4 regions of the Streptomyces parvus genome follow, and region 2 is predicted to be linked to each of the others. Evidence: riboswitches for the same ligand, from Rfam matches in the RefSeq annotation. Region 2 holds a riboswitch; each other region holds the start of a gene.
What was found. A riboswitch is a leader RNA that binds a small molecule or an ion and turns the genes downstream of it on or off. The one in region 2 is predicted to bind cyclic di-AMP.
Positions count from the first base shown of each region.

Region 1: it holds a riboswitch for cyclic di-AMP, as region 2 does, so the genes downstream of both, RNL97_RS12740 (LysM peptidoglycan-binding domain-containing protein) here and RNL97_RS31485 (transglycosylase SLT domain-containing protein) in region 2, are expected to answer to the same signal.
Region 3: it holds a riboswitch for cyclic di-AMP, as region 2 does, so the genes downstream of both, RNL97_RS28900 (M23 family metallopeptidase) here and RNL97_RS31485 (transglycosylase SLT domain-containing protein) in region 2, are expected to answer to the same signal.
Region 4: it holds a riboswitch for cyclic di-AMP, as region 2 does, so the genes downstream of both, RNL97_RS25455 (M23 family metallopeptidase) here and RNL97_RS31485 (transglycosylase SLT domain-containing protein) in region 2, are expected to answer to the same signal.

Region 1 covers NZ_CP135079.1:2,643,719-2,648,451, reverse strand. The annotation lists gene RNL97_RS12750 (cytochrome P450 family protein) at 1-409, shown strand, start outside; gene RNL97_RS12745 (transglycosylase family protein) at 586-1,617, shown strand; cyclic di-AMP (ydaO/yuaA leader) riboswitch at 1,906-2,084, shown strand; gene RNL97_RS12740 (LysM peptidoglycan-binding domain-containing protein) at 2,090-2,797, shown strand; gene eno (phosphopyruvate hydratase) at 3,121-4,401, shown strand; gene RNL97_RS12730 (FtsB family cell division protein) at 4,496-4,733, shown strand, end outside.
Region 2 covers NZ_CP135079.1:6,789,035-6,793,767, forward strand. The annotation lists gene RNL97_RS31475 (SpoIIE family protein phosphatase) at 1-164, shown strand, start outside; gene RNL97_RS31480 (FAD-dependent oxidoreductase) at 191-1,552, opposite strand; cyclic di-AMP (ydaO/yuaA leader) riboswitch at 2,036-2,194, shown strand; gene RNL97_RS31485 (transglycosylase SLT domain-containing protein) at 2,198-3,034, shown strand; partial or broken gene RNL97_RS31490 (dihydrodipicolinate reductase) at 3,311-3,619, opposite strand; gene RNL97_RS31495 (CARDB domain-containing protein) at 3,740-4,733, opposite strand, start outside.
Region 3 covers NZ_CP135079.1:6,209,705-6,214,437, forward strand. The annotation lists gene RNL97_RS28880 (aspartate aminotransferase family protein) at 1-651, shown strand, start outside; gene RNL97_RS28885 (helix-turn-helix domain-containing protein) at 715-1,323, shown strand; gene RNL97_RS28890 (DUF6126 family protein) at 1,388-1,561, shown strand; gene RNL97_RS28895 (tyrosine-protein phosphatase) at 1,596-2,408, opposite strand; cyclic di-AMP (ydaO/yuaA leader) riboswitch at 2,853-3,011, shown strand; gene RNL97_RS28900 (M23 family metallopeptidase) at 3,015-3,959, shown strand; gene RNL97_RS28905 (SGNH/GDSL hydrolase family protein) at 4,122-4,733, shown strand, end outside.
Region 4 covers NZ_CP135079.1:5,425,418-5,430,150, forward strand. The annotation lists gene RNL97_RS25445 (M16 family metallopeptidase) at 17-1,381, shown strand; gene RNL97_RS25450 (M16 family metallopeptidase) at 1,408-2,778, shown strand; cyclic di-AMP (ydaO/yuaA leader) riboswitch at 3,022-3,188, shown strand; gene RNL97_RS25455 (M23 family metallopeptidase) at 3,203-4,006, shown strand; gene RNL97_RS25460 (GntR family transcriptional regulator) at 4,186-4,733, shown strand, end outside.

The DNA.
Region 1 (4,733 bases), 4.1 Mb from region 2:
GTTCGACGGGCCGGTCGAGATGGCGACCTGGCGGTACGCCACCGAGCCGCTGACCCTGGGCGGCGAGGAGATCGCCGCCGGGGACCCCGTGCTGGTGGTGCTCGCGGCGGCCGACCGGGACCCCGAACGGTTCACGGATCCGGACACGCTCGACCTTGCACGGCGTGACAATCAGCACCTCGGCTACGGCCACGGCATCCACTACTGCCTGGGGGCGCCGTTGGCCCGCCTCGAAGGGCAGACCGCGCTGGCCACGCTCCTGAGACGCCTTCCCGACCTGCGACTTGCGGAAGAACCTGCCGATCTGCGCTGGCGCGGCGGGCTCATCATGCGCGGACTGCGCACCCTTCCGGTGGCCTTCGAACCGGGAATCCGTTCCGAAAAAAGTGACACGCTGTCAACTCTGTGACTTTCACGTGATCTGCGCTGCATCGACTTGTGACACACGTTCGAGTCCCGCTAGGTTCACGGTTCGACGCGTCGGTCGCACGTTGCTCACGCGTCACTTGTGTGCCGACGCAGGCAGGGAATCCTGCTGCGCGGCGCTCAGGTCACTCGCTCGTCAGTCGCACGGAAGGCATACCCATGGGCTCCGCGAACGGCAGACACCGCCGCCCTCGCCAGGCACCCGCCCTCGTCGTCGCCGCAGGGGTGACGGGATCGGCCATCGCCATCCCGCTGCTCGGTGCGAGCGGCGCGACCGCCGCCGACGCCGGCACCTGGGACCGGGTCGCGGAGTGCGAGAGCGGCGGAATGTGGAGCGCCGACCTCGGCAACGGCTACTACGGCGGCCTCCAGTTCTCGCAGGAGACCTGGTCGGCGTACGGCGGCACGGAGTTCGCGCCCCGCGCCGACCTCGCCAGCCGGTCGCAGCAGATCTCCGTCGCCGAAAAGGTCCTGGACGACCAGGGCCCCAAGGCGTGGCCGAGCTGCGCGGTGATCTCGGGCCTCGCGGTGGACGGCAGTCTGCCGGGCGTCGACCCGGGCACCTCGCCGGCCCCCGACCCGACGTCCACCCCGACCGACGAGGCGGACGTACCGGACGAAGCGGGTGAATCCGGCGAGTCCGGTGAAGTCGATGAGTCCGGCAAGGGTGATGAGAGCAAGGGTGAGAAGGGCGACCCGACGGACAAGGGCGGCAGCGGTGACGCGGAGAGGGGCGGCGGGGCTCCCGACTCCTCGGTGACGCCCTCCACCCCGCCGTCCTCCGGCACCCCCGACGCCACCGGCCCCTCCACCGCCCCCGACGCCTCGAAGAGCCAGGGCGGCAAACACCGCGGCACCCCCGCGCCCGAGGAGGCCGGAGCGGGTCAGGGGGACGGCCCGCGCGGATCCGGCCGGCACGCCTCACGGGGCGACGGCGACGCCCGGGGCGGCGGCGCGGCGACCGCCGGCGCGTACACGGTGCAGCCCGGCGACAACCTCTGGGCGATCGCGGATGCCCAGGAGCTGCCCGGCGGCTGGTCCGGTCTGTACGAGACCAACAAGGACCTCCTGGGCTCCGACCCGGACCTGATCCTGCCCGGCCAGAACCTGGATCTGGGCCTGGATCAGGCGGCCGGTCAGGCCGCGCCGAAAGGTGCCGAGGGGCCCGTCGAGGAGCCTGCCGCCAACTGATCCAATTCGGGAAAAAGCCCCGAAAGTAGAGGCAGTTAAGAGGCCTATGTCCACTTTGCGTAAGTGAGACATGGGTCTCTTTGCTTCAACTCACGCATCTCTTCCGGCTCATCCGTACACATCACCCCCGACCTGCGGAAACGACCCACCGACCACCGCGAGTTCGGGTTGATTGCCCCCTATGTCCATCTTTGAATGTCGGGGTTGCCTGTGTTTACGGTCGAAGCCGCTCGCACCGCGGGCCCCGTCGACCGTCACGCCGAATCCTGCCGTCGGTCGAAGGGAACAGACGCGTAAGCGCCGTAGGCAGGAGCGGGGGACCCAGGTAGGCCGCCGGGTCCGCACGGCCCCCTCCGAGGGGACGTACGGGACCGGCTAGGGGTGAAGCCGTGCGCAAGGACGCACGGCCGGGCAACTCATCAGCCCGAACCCGACAGCTCACCTCGTAGGCGTCGGTGAGGAGATTCGTTCCATGCTGCTGAACAGCAAGGGCAAGCACCGCCGCCCGTCCAAGGCCGTCCGTATCGCCACCCTCGCGGGTGTCGCCGGTGCCGCCGTCGCCGTCCCGCTGATGGGCGCGACCAACGCTTCCGCCGCCTCCGTCGAGACCTGGGACGCCGTCGCCCAGTGCGAGTCCGGCGGTAACTGGTCCATCAACACCGGCAACGGCTACTACGGCGGGCTGCAGTTCTCGCAGTCGAGCTGGGCCGCCGCCGGTGGTACGCAGTACGCCGCGCGCGCCGACCTGGCCTCCAAGGACCAGCAGATCGCCACCGCCGAGAAGCTTCTCGACATGCAGGGCCCGGGTGCCTGGGCCTGCGCCGGCGCCGGCGGCCTCACCAACGACGGTGTGGACCCGGGCGTGAACCCCGGCGGCTCCGGCCAGTCCGAGAGCAAGCCCGAGCAGGCGCAGCCCGAGCGCCGGGCGGAGCAGCCCACCACGCGCAGCGAGCAGCGCGAGGCCCCCAAGGCCGAGAGCAAGAAGACCGTCACCACCCCGACCGGCGACAAGGTCAAGAAGGGCGACGGCGAGTACAAGGTCGAGGTCGGCGACACCCTGAGCAAGATCGCTCAGAAGGAAGACGTCAAGGGCGGCTGGAGCAAGCTCTTCAAGCTCAACGACGACATCGTCGAGGACGCGAACCTGATCTTCCCGGGTCAGCAGCTCCACCTGAAGTAATCGCCGTCTCTCCTCCCCGGAGGGAGAGCGTCCGGCGGCACTCTCCCTCGCACGGCTTCCCGGCCCGGCGCGCTCTTCCCCCCAGCGCGCCGGGCCGGGTTCTTCGTGGGCGGCGGGTGTCCGGGGACCCGTATGCGTTCACCTCTTGTTGTTACCACTCAGTAGATTTCTAGAGTTCTGCCCCGATATGCAGGCCCTTGGGTCCTTTTTCGTCCCAGGAGGCGGGCGGTCGGCCGACTGACGCGGCCGGGGCGGATAGGCTCGGGTCGCAAGGCCACAGTGACCCTGCACAACCAGTGTCAGATCCCAGAAGGAGATGCCTCGTGCCGTCCATCGACGTCGTCGTAGCCAGGGAAATCCTCGACTCCCGGGGCAACCCCACGGTCGAGGTCGAGGTTGGCCTCGACGACGGCAGCACGGGCCGTGCTGCCGTTCCGTCCGGCGCCTCCACCGGTGCGTTCGAGGCCATCGAGCTTCGCGACGGTGACCCCAACCGCTACCAGGGCAAGGGCGTCGAGAAGGCCGTCCTCGCCGTCATCGAGCAGATCGGCCCGGAGCTCGTCGGGTACGACGCCACCGAGCAGCGCCTCATCGACCAGGCGATGTTCGACCTGGACGCCACCGAGAACAAGGCCTCGCTCGGCGCGAACGCCATCCTCGGCGTCTCGCTGGCCGTCGCGCACGCCGCTTCCGAGGCGTCCGACCTGCCGCTCTTCCGCTACCTCGGCGGCCCGAACGCGCACCTGCTGCCCGTTCCGATGATGAACATCCTGAACGGCGGCTCGCACGCCGACTCCAATGTGGACATCCAGGAGTTCATGATCGCCCCGATCGGCGCGGAGTCCTTCTCCGAGGCCCTGCGCTGGGGCGCGGAGATCTACCACACGCTGAAGAAGGTCCTCAAGACCAAGGGCCTGTCCACCGGACTCGGCGACGAGGGCGGCTTCGCCCCGAACCTGGAGTCCAACCGCGCCGCCCTGGACCTCATCGTCGAGGCCATCAAGGAGGCCGGTTACGTCCCGGGCCGCGACATCGCGCTCGCGCTCGACGTCGCCGCGTCCGAGTTCTACAAGGACGGCGTCTACGAGTTCGAGGGCAAGTCCCGCTCGGCCGCCGAGATGACCGAGTACTACGAGGAGCTCGTCTCCGCGTACCCGCTGGTCTCCATCGAGGACCCGCTGTACGAGGACGACTGGGCCGGCTGGAAGGTCATCACCGACCGCATCGGCGCCAAGGTGCAGATCGTCGGCGACGACCTCTTCGTCACCAACCCCGAGCGCCTGGCCCGCGGCATCGAGGAGGGCTCCGCCAACGCCCTGCTCGTCAAGGTCAACCAGATCGGTTCGCTGACCGAGACCCTGGACGCCGTCGAGCTGGCCCAGCGCAACGGCTTCAAGTGCATGATGTCGCACCGCTCCGGCGAGACCGAGGACGTCACCATCGCCGACCTCGCCGTCGCCGTGAACTGCGGCCAGATCAAGACCGGCGCCCCGGCCCGCTCGGACCGCGTCGCCAAGTACAACCAGCTGCTGCGCATCGAGGAGATCCTCGACGACGCCGCGGTGTACGCGGGCCGCTCCGCCTTCCCGCGTTTCAAGGGCTGACCCGCAGCGTCAAGTCGGTGGCCTCCGCCCGTCCCCGCACCCGGTCCCGTACCGTGTGCGGGGACGGACGTGCGTAACGGGGAGGCGGGGAGACATGGCCGGGAAGGACCGCGACCGGTTCTCCACCGCGACCAGGCTGCGGCTGCTCGGCGAGCAGACCGCGGCCCGGGTGTACCGATCGCAGAACCGCCGCCAGGCCCGCCGCTCCCGGCTCACCGGCCGGGCGGCGTTCCTGGCGCTGGTCGTCTGCTCCCTGGTGGTGGCGCTCGCCTACCCGATGCGGCAGTACGTCTCCCAGCGCGACGAGATCGCCGAGCAGGAGCGGCTCTCGC
Region 2 (4,733 bases):
ACCGCCCCGACGACATCGCCCTCCTGCTCGCCGCCCGGTGGGCCGAGGCCCCTCGGGCCGCCCGGCGCCCCCGGACGGCGCAGGAACCCGGGCCCGATCTGTGGCGCACGTTCAGGAGGCCGGACCCGGGGCGTACGACGGGTGCCCCGGATCCGGCCTCCTAGAAGGTGCCTGAAAGACGTCCTGCCGATCAGGCGCCGGAGGCGTCCAGCATGCCCTCGCGCTCCACGACCTTGATCCGCTCACGGCCCTGGGCCGCACCCAGCGCCTGCTCGTGGGCGTCCAGCTTGTGCCAGCCCTCCCAGGTCGTGTAGCGGACGCCCCGGTCCTCCAGGAACGCCTCGACGGCCTCCGGGGCGGGCGTCGCCGGCTCGGGCAGACGGCCGGCGGCACGGTCCTCCAGGACGCAGGCGACCGTCTCGTTGGCGTCGCCCTTGGTGTGTCCGATCAGACCGATCGGGCCGCGCTTGATCCAGCCGGTGACGTAGACCGAGGCCATGTGCTCGTCCCCGGCGATGACCCGGCCCGCCTCGTGCGGGACGGTGCCGGAGGTGACGTCGAAGGGGAGCTTGGGCAGCTCCTCGGAGTAGTAGCCGACGGCACGGTAGACGCTCTGCACGTCCCAGTCGGTGAACCGGCCGGTACCCCGGACGTTTCCGGTGCCGTCCAGCTCGGTGCGCTCGGTGCGCAGCGCGGTGACCTTGCCGTCCTCGCCGAGGATCTCGACCGGGGACTCGAAGAAGTGCAGGAACAGCTTGTGCGGGCGGTCGCCGACGTCGCGGATCGCCCAGTTCTCCAGGGTCTGCGCGACCATGTTGGCCTGCTTGTTCTCGCGGCGGGTCGCGATGGAGCCCTCGTCGTACTCGATGTCCTCGGGGTTGACGATGACCTCGATGTGGGGGGAGTGGTCCAGCTCCCGCAGCTCCATCGGGCTGAACTTGGCCTGCGCCGGCCCACGCCGCCCGAACACATGCACCTCCAGCGCCTTGTTCTGCTTGAGACCCTGGTAGACGTTGTCCGGGATCTCGGTGGGCAGCAGTTCGTCGGCCGTCTTGGCCAGGACCCGGGCCACGTCCAGGGCCACGTTCCCGACGCCGAGCACGGCGACCTTCTCCGCGGTGAGCGGCCAGGTGCGCGGGACCTCGGGGTGCCCGTCGTACCAGGAGACGAACTCGGCCGCGCCGTAGGAGCCGTCCAGTTCGATGCCGGGGATGTCGAGCGCGCGGTCGGCCTCGGCGCCGGTCGAGAAGATCACCGCGTCGTAGAACGACCGCAGGTCGTCCAGGCCGATGTCGTGCGGGTAGCCGACGTTCCCGAAGAGCCGTATCTGGGGCTTGTCCAGCACCTGGTGCAGGGCTTTCACGATGCCCTTGATCCGCGGGTGGTCGGGGGCCACCCCGTAGCGGATGAGACCGAAGGGGGCGGGCATGCGCTCGAAGAGGTCGATGGAGACCCCCGGGTCCTGGCAGACCTCGGATTTGAGCAGCGCGTCCGCAGCGTAGATACCGGCGGGGCCGGCTCCGACAATGGCGACGCGGACGGGGCGTGTCATGGCGTGGTGATCCTTCGGGGCGGGCGAACGCGGGCAGGTACAGCGTACGTCGGAGGTAAGGGTTGGCTTACTAGTCTCCACCTCACACCGTAAGCGATCGCCGGGCGGGCCCTTCGGCCGACCCCGCCTGGAGTGCCCGATCGGCCCGTTTTGTTCTACCGATATGGTCGATTTGGCCCCTATGGGGCTCATGGTCAATAAAGGGCTTATTAGGGTTACCGGGGCATTTGCTTAGGCGCAATTTCGCCATCGCCGCGAGGGAGTGGTGAGCGTCACGTCCAAGAGGGCGGACGCCGAAGCGGACGTATCGGTTCCCTTCTGCGCGAGGAAAGTTGACGCCGTGACGGCGCGGCCCGATCCGGCAATTCCGCTATTCGATCATGCGCGGAAAGGGAAATCGGGAATGCAGGGCTTGTTCCGTCCGATGTTTCTCGCCTACGGTCACCGTCAATCCGGATGGAACGCCGAATCCTGCCGCCGTCCGGGAATCCGAAACCCACTCACGTACGGCAGGAGCGGGGGACCCAGGTAAGCCGCCGATCCGTAACCGGAACGGCTTGGGGTGAAGTCGCACGACCGTGCGGCCAGACATCTCCCGTCTGAACCCGACAGCTCACCTCGCAGGCGCCGGAGAGGAAATCCCCCATGCCCGCACTGGGTAAGCACCGTCGTCCCAAGTCCATCTCGCTCGGCCGCGGCCTCGCCGCCGTGACCACCGGTGGAGCCGTTCTCGCCCTCCCGGTGATCGGTGCCACCAGCGCCTTCGCCGCTCCTGCCCCCGCCGCCGCGGCGCAGGCCGTGGCGCCCGCCGCGGTGGTCGCCCAGGCGAATCCCGCCGCGAAGGCCGCCCCCGCCAAGCATTCCGTGATGGCCGGCGAAACGCTTTCCAAGATCGCTCGCGAGCATTCCGTCAGCGGCGGCTGGAAGAAGCTGTACGAAGGAAACCGGAAGATCATCGGATCGAATCCCGATCTCATTCACCCGGGTATCAAGCTGGACATCGGAGTCACGTCCGATGCCTCGTCGGACGGTAAGACCTCCAAGGCTTCTCCGTCCGCCGCGCGCGGCGCTTCGGCGGACCGCGCCGACCGTTCGGAGCGCATCAACGCCGCCCCCGTGGCAAAGGCCGCTCCGGCCGCCGAGAAGAAGGTCGTCACCTACACGAACGACCTCGACGGCTGGATCCGGGAATCGCTGGCGATCATGGCGGAGCAGGGCATCCCCGGCACCTACGAGGGCATCCACCGCAACATCATGCGCGAGTCCTCCGGCAACCCGGCCGCCATCAACAACTGGGACTCCAACGCGGTCAAGGGCACCCCGTCCAAGGGGCTGCTCCAGGTCATCGACCCGACGTTCCAGGCCTACCACGTGCCCGGCACCTCGACCGACAGCTACGACCCGGTCGCCAACATCACGGCCGCGTGCAACTACGCGGCGGACCGCTACGGCTCGATCGACAACGTCTTCGGCGCCTACTGATCCCTGCGCGACCGCACAGCACGAAGGGGCCCCGGACCGCACGGTCCGGGGCCCCTTCGTGGTCCCGGGGTGTCGCCGGGAAGTTACCCCCGAGTTTCTCGTGTACTTACCTCGCGAACCGCAGGAGAACCTGTTGCACTCTGCGGAGAGTGAGGGACGTCACATGAACGACAATGACATGCAGGACAGCGGGGCCAAGGGTGTTTCGCGTCGAAGATTCATCACTGGAACAGGTTCTTTTCTGGGAGCCGCGGCGATCGTCGGGCACGTCCCCCGGGAGGGCGTGACGACCACCGCACCGGCCCGGATCGCCCGGCCGATGTCGGCCAGGGCGTCATCGGGACGGATGTCGCCGGACGCCGTGTAGACCACCGCCCGGGGGCGGGAGGCCAGGACGGCGCCGATGCCGTCGGTGGCCGCGACCCCGAGCGGGTGCCCGAGACCGCCGAGTTCGCCCGCGTCGCGGCCGACCTTGGCGGGACCGTGCACGAGGACGGCGGCGAGCGTCAGTGCCGGAGGGGCCTCGACGGCGCGGACCGCCGCGCGGCCGACGTTGCCGGTACCCCAGACAACCGTGGGAATCATGCGCGGAGGGTAGCTCCGGGGCCTTGCACTTCCCAGAGTTGTGACCCCACCGAATCCCCGGGGCAAAGGGTGTTCCCGGGCCGGCGGGGGATCCGCCGGCCCGGGAGCCGGTCAGGTCGTTCAGCGCTTCGCGCGGGCGCCGTTCGGGGTGCCGGAGATCGTGAACTGCGAACCCGGCTCGATCAGCACATGGTCGTCGCGCGAGTCGGTGATCGTCACGTCGGTGAGCGTCGCATTGCCGCGTGCGCCGCCCATCGCGAGGATGCCGGAGCCGTTGTTGGACGAGTCGATCCGCACGTTCTGGATCTTGACGTCCGGCATCAGGCCGCCACCCGTCTTGAACTGGATGCCGTCGTAGGTGGAGTCGACGATGTCCGTGTCGCGGATCGTGACTCCGGGGATCGGCAGATTCTGCGGGAAGAGGGTGATCGCACCGAACTCCTGGTCCTCGTTCCAGAAGGCTCCGCCGGTGCGGTACAGGCCGTTGTTGGCGATCAGCGTCTGCCCGGAGAAGGGCAGCGGATCGTGGTCGGTCGCCAGCATGATGGCCGGGTAGTTCATGGTGTCGGAGATCAGGTTGTTCTCGATCTTGTTGCCGTGACCGCCGTAGATCGCGATGCCGTTGGCGCGCCACGGGAGCTGGATGGTGTTGTTGCGGAAGCTGTTGTCGTGGCCGATGTCGACGGTCTGGTCCTTGACGTACTTGCTGGACCAGACGGCGAGCGCGTCGTCGCCGGTGTTGCGGAACGATGAGTTGTAGACCGTGGAGTTCCGGGTGCCGTTGGCGAAGTTGATGCCGTCCGCGTACGTGTTGCGGATCCGCATGCCGGTGAACTCGACGCCGTCGCCCGGGTTCCACAGCTCCTGGATGTTGTCGAAGTCGCGGCCGGCCCAGACACCCACGTTGGCGTGCTCGATCCAGACATTGCTGATCTTCGTGTCCTTGCCGAACCGGCCGTTGAGCGCGACGCCGCCCTCGTGGTTGCCGTCACCGCCGCGGATCGTGCCCGAACCGAATATGGCGATGTCGGAGATTTGCGTGTTCTCGTCGATGTCGAAACCGAAGTTGCCCTCGTGCGGGTGGTTGATACCGCCCGCTTCATGCGGCGGGGTC
Region 3 (4,733 bases), 580 kb from region 2:
GGGGACTTCTACGCCTACCAGCACGAGGAGGGGGTCGAGCCCGATCTGGTGTGCGTGGCCAAGGCCCTTTCCGGCGGCTATGTGCCGGTCGGCGCGACCCTCGGCAAGGACTGGATCTTCCGCAAGGTCTACTCCGCGATGGACCGGGTCCTCGTCCACTCCGCGAGCTTCGGTTCCAACGCCCAGGCGATGGCGGCCGGGCTCGCCGTCCTGACGGTGATGGAGGACGAGGAGACCGTCGCCAACGCCCGGCGCACCGGCGATCGCCTGCGCGAGCGGCTGGCCGCCCTGGTGGACCGGTACGAACTGCTGCACGAGGTGCGCGGCCGCGGGCTGATGATCGGCATCGAGTTCGGCAGGCCGTCGTCGCTGAAGCTCCGCAGCCGCTGGACCATGCTCCAGGCGGCCCGCAAGGGACTCTTCGCCCAGATGGTCGTGGTGCCGCTGCTCCAGAAGCACCGGATCCTCACCCAGGTCTCCGGCGACCGCCTGGAAGTGATCAAACTGATTCCGCCGCTGGTCATCGGGGACGCGGAGGTGGACCGTTTCGTGGAGGCGTTCACCTCCGTCATGGAGGACGCGCACAGCGGCGGCGGGCTGATGTGGGACTTCGGCCGGACGCTGGTCAAGCAGGCCGTGGCCAACCGCTGACCTGGCACTTGCCTCTGAGGCAAGTTACTTGCCTCAGAGGAAAGATCCTGGCCCAATAGAGGTATGAACCCTCCGGACGAAGGGGTGCCGGACGAGCTCCCCGGCGTCGCACCCCGACTGCGCGATCTGCGCCGTTCCCGCGGCCTCACCCTGGAGACCGCGGCCCAGCGGGCCGGGCTCTCCCCGGCCCATCTCTCCCGGCTGGAGACCGGCCGCAGGCAGCCCTCGCTGCCGATGCTGCTGGGGCTCGCCCGCATCTACGGTACGACGGTCTCCGAGCTGCTCGGCGAGCAGCCGCCCGAACGGGACGCGATCATCCGCGGCGGCGGCTTCGAGGGGGCCAAGGCCGACGGCTGGATGTACCGGCAGGCGGGCGGCTCCGGCCGCGCCATGCAGGCGCTGCGGGTACGCGTCCCGTACGGCGCCCAGGGCGACCTGGTCCGGGTCCACCCCGGCGAGGAGTGGCTGTACGTCCTGGAAGGCCGGCTGCGGGTCGGGCTCGGCGACGCCGTCCACGACCTCGAACCCGGCGACAGTGCCCACTTCGACTCGCTCACCCCGCACCGGATCGCGGCCGTCGACCGCTGCGGCGCGGAGCTGCTCTTCGTCCACTCCCTGTTGCAGAGCCCCGCCGCCGAACTCTGCCTCGGCAGCGGATTGCACCCGCGCTGACCGGCCGTTCCCGCCGGCTCCACCCTTCACTCCACCGGCCGCGAGGCCGACAGAGAGGACCGTCATGTCCGATTCCGAGCACTATGACCCGCTGGGCCCCGGACGCCGCGCGAACGAGGACCCGCAGGAGAAGCGGATGCCGCGCGGCGTCATCATCCGGCTCTTCGCCTATCTGGTGGCGGGCCACATCGTCGCTGGCTTCCTCTACCTGCTCTTCGTGGTGGCCGGGAGCAAGTGACGCGCCGTCCCGGGGCGAACTGTCACCGGAGGGGTCAGCCCGCGTCGAGCAGCCGCTCGCGCAGCCGCTCCCGGGTCTCGGGGGAGATCTTCAGCCCCTCGGACAGATAGCGGTCCGTCGTTCCCCAGTTCTCCTCGATGGCCGCGAAGGCCGCCGCGAGGTAGGCGGGCCGCGCCCCGAACAGCGGGTCCAGCAGCTCCAGCACCTCGGGCGACATGCCGGCTCCGGACGGATCGGAGCGCTTCACCTTGTACCGGCGGTGGAGATCGTTGGACTTGAGGTAGTCCTCCTCGATCGCCTCTCGTACGACGCCGACCGCGAGCAGGGCGACCGCGATCGAGAGGCCGGCCCGGTCCTTGCCCGCCGCGCAGTGCATCAGCGCCGGGACGCTGTCCTCGGCCAGGGCGTGCAGGACCCGGCTGTGCTCGGCGGTGCGGTCCTCGATCGTCGCGCGGTACATCCGGATCATGCGGTCGACGCCCTTGCCGCCCGCTAGGACCGAACGCAGCTGCTCGATGTTGCCGCTGCCCACCAGCCGCCAGAACTCCGCGCCGTCGGCCGGGTCCGAGAGCGGAATGCTGACATTGCGGACACCGGCCAGCTCGATGTCGTAACCGTCGAGCCGGTGGTCGGCGGAGTGGCGGAAGTCGAAGATCGTGTGCAGTCCCAGCCCGTCGAGGAAGGCCGCGTCCTCGGCGGTGGCGTGCGCCAGATGGCCACTGCGGTAGAGCCGGCCGAAGGCGGTGCGCCGCCCGTCCGTCGTGGGGAGCCCGCCCACATCGCGGAAGTTGCGGACTCCGGTCAGCACGGTCTCTGTCGGCGGGACCTGCGGCACCTGCTGGGTCACGGGGGCTCCTGGGATCTCGGGCGTCGGCGCGGCTCTCCGGCGAGGGCGCTCCCGTGACGATACGACATCGATTCGACGGAAAATCATCACGGCCGCCTCCCCGGCGACGGGTGCCGGGGAGGGTGGGCTGACCCGGTGTCAGGAGCGCCGCTCGCGACATGTCCGTATTGGTGCATTTCGCAGAACATGCCCCGCTAATGGGGGAGATGGGATTTCGGAGGTGAGCGGGATCATATCCGTGACGGTCCGTGGTGAGCGCACCGTCGAGCTTTCCCGTTGCCCGTACGGAAATCCAAGATCCGTGATCCACGGAGTGTGACGGGAAATCCGGAGCGATATCGAATCGATGATTCCGCCGCGCAACCGATGGCTTGTTCCGCCCGTCCCGACCGGTTTACGGTCACCGTCAATCCGGACGGATCGCCTAATCCTGCCGCCGCCCGGAATTCGCACCCACCCACTCACGTGTGGCAGGAGCGGGGGAACCAGGTAAGCCGCCGATCCGGAGATCCGGACCGGCTAGGGGTGAAGTCGCCGCAACGCGACCGGGCATCTCCAGCCCGAACCCGACAGCTCACCTCGCAGGCGCCGGAGAGGAACTTCCCCATGCCCGAAAAGGGTAAGCACCGTCGTCCGAAGTCCGGCCCGATCTCCCGCGGCTTCCTCGCCGCAGGGACCGGCGGCGCCGCACTCGCCCTCCCGCTCATCGGCGCCACCGGCGCGAACGCCGCGGGCCAGGCCGCCCCGGCCGCCAAGCCGGCCGTCGCCTCGGTCGCAGCCGCGCACACCGCTCCGGCCGCGTCGAAGGCCGCCCCGAAGACGTACGCCGTGGTCGCCGGCGACTACCTGTCGAAGATCGCCGCCGAACACCAGCTCAAGGGCGGGTGGGAGAAGCTCTACCAGGACAACCGCTCCACCGTCGGCGACAACCCCAGCCTGATCCACCCGGGCATGAAGCTGACCCTCGGCGCCAAGGGCTCCGCCCCGGCCGAGAAGTCCGCCGCCCCCAAGGCCGCCCCGAAGAAGGCCGAACCGGCACCGAAGGCCGCGCCGAAGGAAGCCCCCAAGGGCGACACCATCTCCGCCGACGACTCCGAGAGCTCCGGCGCCTCCGCGCAGACCGGCTCCTCCGAGGCCGCCGGCTCCGGCTGGTCCGCCCCGCTGGCCAACGCCAACGTCACCACCCAGTACCGCGCTTCCGGCGCCAGTTGGTCCAGCGGTTACCACACCGGTTCGGACTTCCAGGCCGCCTCCGGCACCCCCGTCCTCGCCATCGGTCCGGGTACCGTCGTCTCGGCCGGCAACAGCGGCTCGTACGGCAACGAGGTCGTCATCAAGCACGAGGACGGCATGTACTCCCAGTACGCCCACCAGTCCTCGCTGAACGTCTCGGTCGGCCAGAGCGTCACCGGCGGCCAGCAGATCGGCCTCTCCGGCTCCACCGGCAACTCCACCGGCCCGCACCTGCACTTCGAGGTCCGCACCGGCCCGAGCTACGGTTCGGACGTCGACCCGATCGCCTACCTGCGTCAGCACGGCGTCTCCGTCTGACCGATCGGCGACGAGAAGTGTCCGAGAGGCGGTGCGCGGCGGCGCACCGCCCCTCGCTTTATTCCGGGTTTACCGAAAACTGACCGGGTGGTCTATCTCACCACCCGTCAACCCCGTATTACGGTCGCGTAGGTCACATCGGACGATGCAGGATAAGTCCTTGTGGCAGACGATTCGAGAAACAACCAGCAGCACACCATCGGGTCGTACGCGGCGATCGGCGACAGTTTCACCGAGGGCGTCGGCGACCCCGGCCCCGACGGGACCTTCGTCGGCTGGGCGGACCGCTTCGCGGTGCTCCTCGCCGACCGGCTCCCGGCCCCCGATCCGGCCGGCCCCGAGGACGCCCCGTACGAGGACTCCCCGCACGGGGACTTCCGCTACGCCAATCTCGCCGTGCGCGGACGCCTCCTCGACCAGATCGTGGAGGAACAGGTCCCGCGCGCCAAGGAACTGGCCCCCGACCTGGTCAGCTTCTGCGCGGGCGGCAACGACATCATCCGGCCCGGCACCGACCCCGACGATCTCGCCGAGCGCTTCGAGCGGGCCGTCGCCGATCTGAGCAACGCCGTCGGCACGGTCATGGTCACCACCGGCTTCGACACCCGGGGCGTTCCGGTGCTGCGCCACATGCGCGGCAAGATCGCCACCTACAACGTCCACCTGCGGGCCATCGCCGACCGCTACCAGTGCCCCGTGCTGGACCTGTGGTCGCTGCGCTCGGTCCAGGACCGCCGCGCGTGGGACGCCGACCGGCTGCACCTGTCGCCCGAG
Region 4 (4,733 bases), 1.4 Mb from region 2:
GATCGAAGGGACGTACATGCCCATGGGTCACACGGCCACCGCACAGGCCGGCTCCGGCGGCTTGACAGCGACCGAGCACCGCCTGGCCAACGGCCTGCGTGTGGTGCTCTCCGAGGACCATCTGACCCCGGTCGCCGCGGTCTGCCTCTGGTACGACGTCGGCTCGCGCCACGAGGTCAAGGGACGCACCGGCCTGGCTCACCTCTTCGAGCACCTGATGTTCCAGGGTTCGGGCCAGGTCAAGGGGAACGGTCACTTCGAGCTCGTCCAGGGGGCCGGCGGCTCGCTCAACGGAACGACCAGCTTCGAGCGGACCAACTACTTCGAGACCATGCCCACCCATCAGGTGGAGCTGGCCCTGTGGCTCGAAGCCGACCGGATGGGCTCCCTCCTCGCCGCGCTCGACGAGGAGTCCATGGAGAACCAGCGCGACGTCGTCAAGAACGAGCGCCGCCAGCGTTACGACAACGTGCCCTACGGCACCGCGTTCGAGAAGCTGACCGCCCTCTCCTACCCCGAGGGCCACCCCTACCACCACACCCCCATCGGCTCCATGGCCGACCTGGACGCGGCCACGCTGGAGGACGCCCGCGCGTTCTTCCGTACGTACTACGCGCCCAACAACGCGGTGCTCTCGGTGGTCGGCGACATCGATCCCGAGCAGACCCTCGCCTGGATCGAGAAGTACTTCGGCTCCATCCCCTCCCACGACGGCAAGCAGCCGCCGCGCGACGGGACACTGCCCGAGATCATCGGCGAGCAGCTGCGCGAAGTGGTCCACGAGGAGGTCCCGGCGCGTGCCCTGATGGCCGCCTACCGCCTTCCGCACGACGGCACCCGCGCCTGCGACGCCGCGGACCTGGCGCTGACCGTGCTGGGCGGCGGGGAGTCCTCCCGGCTGCACAACCGCCTGGTCCGCCGAGACCGTACGGCCGTGGCGGCGGGCTTCGGCCTGCTGCGGCTCGCCGGGGCGCCCTCGCTGGGCTGGTTGGACGTGAAGACCTCCGGCGGCGTCGAGGTGGAGACGATCGAGGCCGCCGTCGACGAGGAGCTGGCCCGGTTCGCCGCCGAGGGGCCCACCCCCGAGGAAATGGAGCGGGCCCAGGCGCAGTTGGAGCGCGAGTGGCTCGACCGGCTCGGCACGGTCGCCGGCCGCGCCGACGAACTGTGCCGTTACGCGGTCCTGTTCGGCGACCCACAGCTCGCCCTGACCGCGGTGGGCCGCGTCCTGGACGTCACCGCGGAGGAGGTGCGCGCGGCCGCCGAGGCGGCCCTGCGCCCCGACAACCGGGCGGTGCTGGTCTACGAGCCCATCGAGCCGGCCGACGAGGCCGCCGAGGGCGAAGAGGGCACCGACGCGCACGAGGGGGCGGCCAAGTGAGCGACGCCGCCGTGACTGGAGTAGCCATGGAGTTCCACCCGCAGCCCACGCCCGGCACGGCCCGCCCCTGGGCCTTCCCGGCGCCCGAGCGCGGCGCTCTGCCCAATGGGCTGACCGTGCTGCGCTGCCACCGCCCCGGCCAGCAGGTCGTCGCCGTGGAGATCTTCCTGGACGCGCCGCTGGAGGCCGAGCCCGAGGGCCTGGACGGCGTGGCCACGATCATGTCGCGGGCGCTCTCCGAGGGCACCGACAAGCACAGCGCCGAGGAGTTCGCCGCCGAGTTGGAGCGCTGCGGCGCCACGCTCGACGCGCACGCCGACCACCCCGGCGTCCGGGTCTCCCTGGAGGTCCCGGCCTCCCGGCTGGCCAAGGCGCTCGGACTGGTCGCCGAGGCGCTGCGTGCCCCCGCCTTCGTCGAGAGCGAGATCGAGCGACTGGTGGGCAACCGCCTCGACGAGATCCCGCACGAGCAGGCCAACCCGTCCCGGCGCGCCGCCAAGCAGCTCTCCAAGGAGCTGTTCCCGGCCACCGCCCGGATGTCCCGGCCGCGCCTGGGCACCGAGGAGACGGTCCGGCGGATCGACCAGGCCGCCGTGCGCGCCTTCTTCGACGCCCACGTCCGCCCGTCCACCGCGACGGCCGTGATCGTCGGCGACCTGACCGGCATCGACCTGGACGCGCTGCTGGCGGAGACCCTCGGCGACTGGTCGGGCAACACCGCCCAGGCCCGCCCGGTGCCGCCCATCACCGCGGACGACACCGGCCGCGTGGTCATCGTGGACCGTCCCGGCGCGGTCCAGACCCAGCTGCTGATCGGCCGCATCGGCGCCGACCGGCACGAGCGCGTGTGGCCCGCGCAGGTGCTCGGCACGTACTGCCTGGGCGGGACCCTCACCTCCCGGCTGGACCGGGTGCTGCGCGAGGAGAAGGGCTACACCTACGGCGTGCGCGCCTTCGCCCAGGTGCTGCGCTCCTCCGGCCCCGACTCGGGCGGCGCGGCGATGCTCGCGATCAGCGGCTCGGTGGACACCGAGTCCACCGGACCGGCCCTGGACGACCTCTGGAAGGTCCTGCGGACGCTCGCCGCCGAGGGGCTGACCGACGCCGAGCGCGAGACGGCCGTGCAGAACCTGGTGGGCGTCGCCCCGCTGAAGTTCGAGACCGCCGCCTCCGTCGCCAGCACGCTGGCCGACCAGGTCGAGCAGCACCTCCCCGACGACTACCAGGCCCACCTCTACGCCCGGCTCGCCGAGACGGGCACCGTGGAGGCGACCGCCGCCGTGGTCAACGCCTTCCCGGTCGACCGGCTGGTCACGGTCCTCGTGGGGGACGCCGCGCGGATCGCGGAGCCGGTGAAGGCCCTCGGTATCGGAGAGGTGACCGTCGTCACCGGCTGACACCGCCGCGGAGCACGGCCGCCACCGTGCGACCCACTGCCGTGAACAGGACCCCGACGGAAGAGACTTCGTCGGGGTCCTGTGTTTTTGCCTGTTTAGTCCGCTTCACCACCTTTGGTGGGGTGGTTGCCTGTCTGCCCTGTGGGATGCACGACAAATCCCCTTATCCGTTTGGTGATGGGAAGCCGCCCCGCCTAGCGTCGGCCCGGCTGTCCGTCACCCGTATGCCGCAGCCGCGGCGCCGGGCAGTCATCGCCGAGTCCCCGTCAGGCGCGAGCCTGGGGAGCCGGGGACCCACGCAGTCCCTGGGGTGAATCGGAGGCCCGTGCCGCGAACCGGCGCGGGGATCCGTAGGAGACCTTCCTGCTCCGAACCCGTCAGCTAACCCGGTAGGCGAGAAGGAAGGAAAGGAACCAGCCCCTCCATGGCGTTCACCCGTGCCACCGGGAAGCACCGTGCCCCGAGCCGCCTCACGCGTCGCAGCGCCCAGGCCGCCGGCATCGCGGCCCTGGCCACCACCGGAGTCCTCGGCTCGCTGTCCTCCCCGGCGCTCGCCGCTGACACCGAGGCCGCCAAGGTCGCCGACACCGGCCTCGCCCAGGCCCTCTCCGTCGACGCCACCCTCGCCGAGCAGATCGACGCTCAGGCCCGCGCCCAGGAGCGGCAGGCCGACGCGGTCGCGAAGGCGAAGGCCAAGGCAGCCGCCGAGGCCCGCGAGAAGGCCGCCAAGGCCAAGGCGAAGGCCGAGGCCGAGGCCCGTGCCGAGGAGGTCCGCGAGGAGGAGGCCCGTGCCGCCCGCGCCGCCGAGCGCGCCCGGCTGAACGCCTTCCACCTCCCGGTCGCCGGCTCCCACGTCACCACCGGCTACAACACCGGCGGCTCCCTCTGGTCCTCCGGCAGCCACTCCGGCGTGGACTTCCAGGCCGCCTCCGGCAGTTCCGTCGTCGCGGTCGGCGCCGGCACGGTCGTCGAGGCCGGCTGGGGCGGCGCGTACGGCAACAACATCGTGCTCCGGATGGCGGACGGCACCTACACCCAGTACGGCCACCTCTCGTCGATCGGCGTCTCCGTCGGCCAGAGCGTCTCCTCCGGCCAGCAGATCGGCCTCTCCGGCTCCACCGGCAACTCCACCGGCCCGCACCTGCACTTCGAGGCCCGCACCACCCCCGACTACGGCTCCGACATGGACCCCGTCGCCTACCTGCGCTCCCACGGTCTGAACGTCTGACCCGCCGCGCGCGACCCACCGTCCGAAGGCCCCGGCACCCGCCGGGGCCTTCGGTAATTCCCGCGTGAAGATATCCCTGGATTCCGGCCTGCCATCGGAAATTCCGCCGGATTGTCATAGAGTCACGGAACAGACGTCGGGCGGCCGCGTTTCGCGGGGATCAAGGCGGAGGTTCGGATATGCGCATTCCCGCGCATTCGGTATGCACGGCAATCCGTGACGACATCGTCTCCGGTGTCTACGAGCGTGGCAGCCGCCTCACCGAGGAGTTGCTGGCACGCCGCTACGGGGTCTCCCGCGTCCCGGTCCGCGAGGCGCTGCGCACCCTGGAGTCCGAGGGGTTCGTGGTCACCCGCAGACACGCCGGCGCCTGCGTGGCCGAGCCCACCGTCCAGGAGGCCGCCGACCTTCTGGAGGTGCGGATGCTCCTGGAGCCGCTGGGCGCGGCCCGCGCCGCCCAGCGCCGCACCGAAGCCCACCTGAAGGTGCTTCGCGGTCTGGTCAGACTGGGCCAGGAACGGGCCCGCCGGGGCGAGGGCGAGGACTTGCGCTCGCTGGGCGGCTGGTTCCACGAGACCCTCGCGCAGGCCTCAGGCAGCCCCGGGCTCATCGCGCTGCTCACCCAGCTCCGGCACAAGATCGCCTGGATGTACGCGGTCGAGCAGCCGGCCCGTCCGGTCGACTCCTGGGCCGAGCGCGGCGCGATCGTGGACGCGGTGGCGCGCGG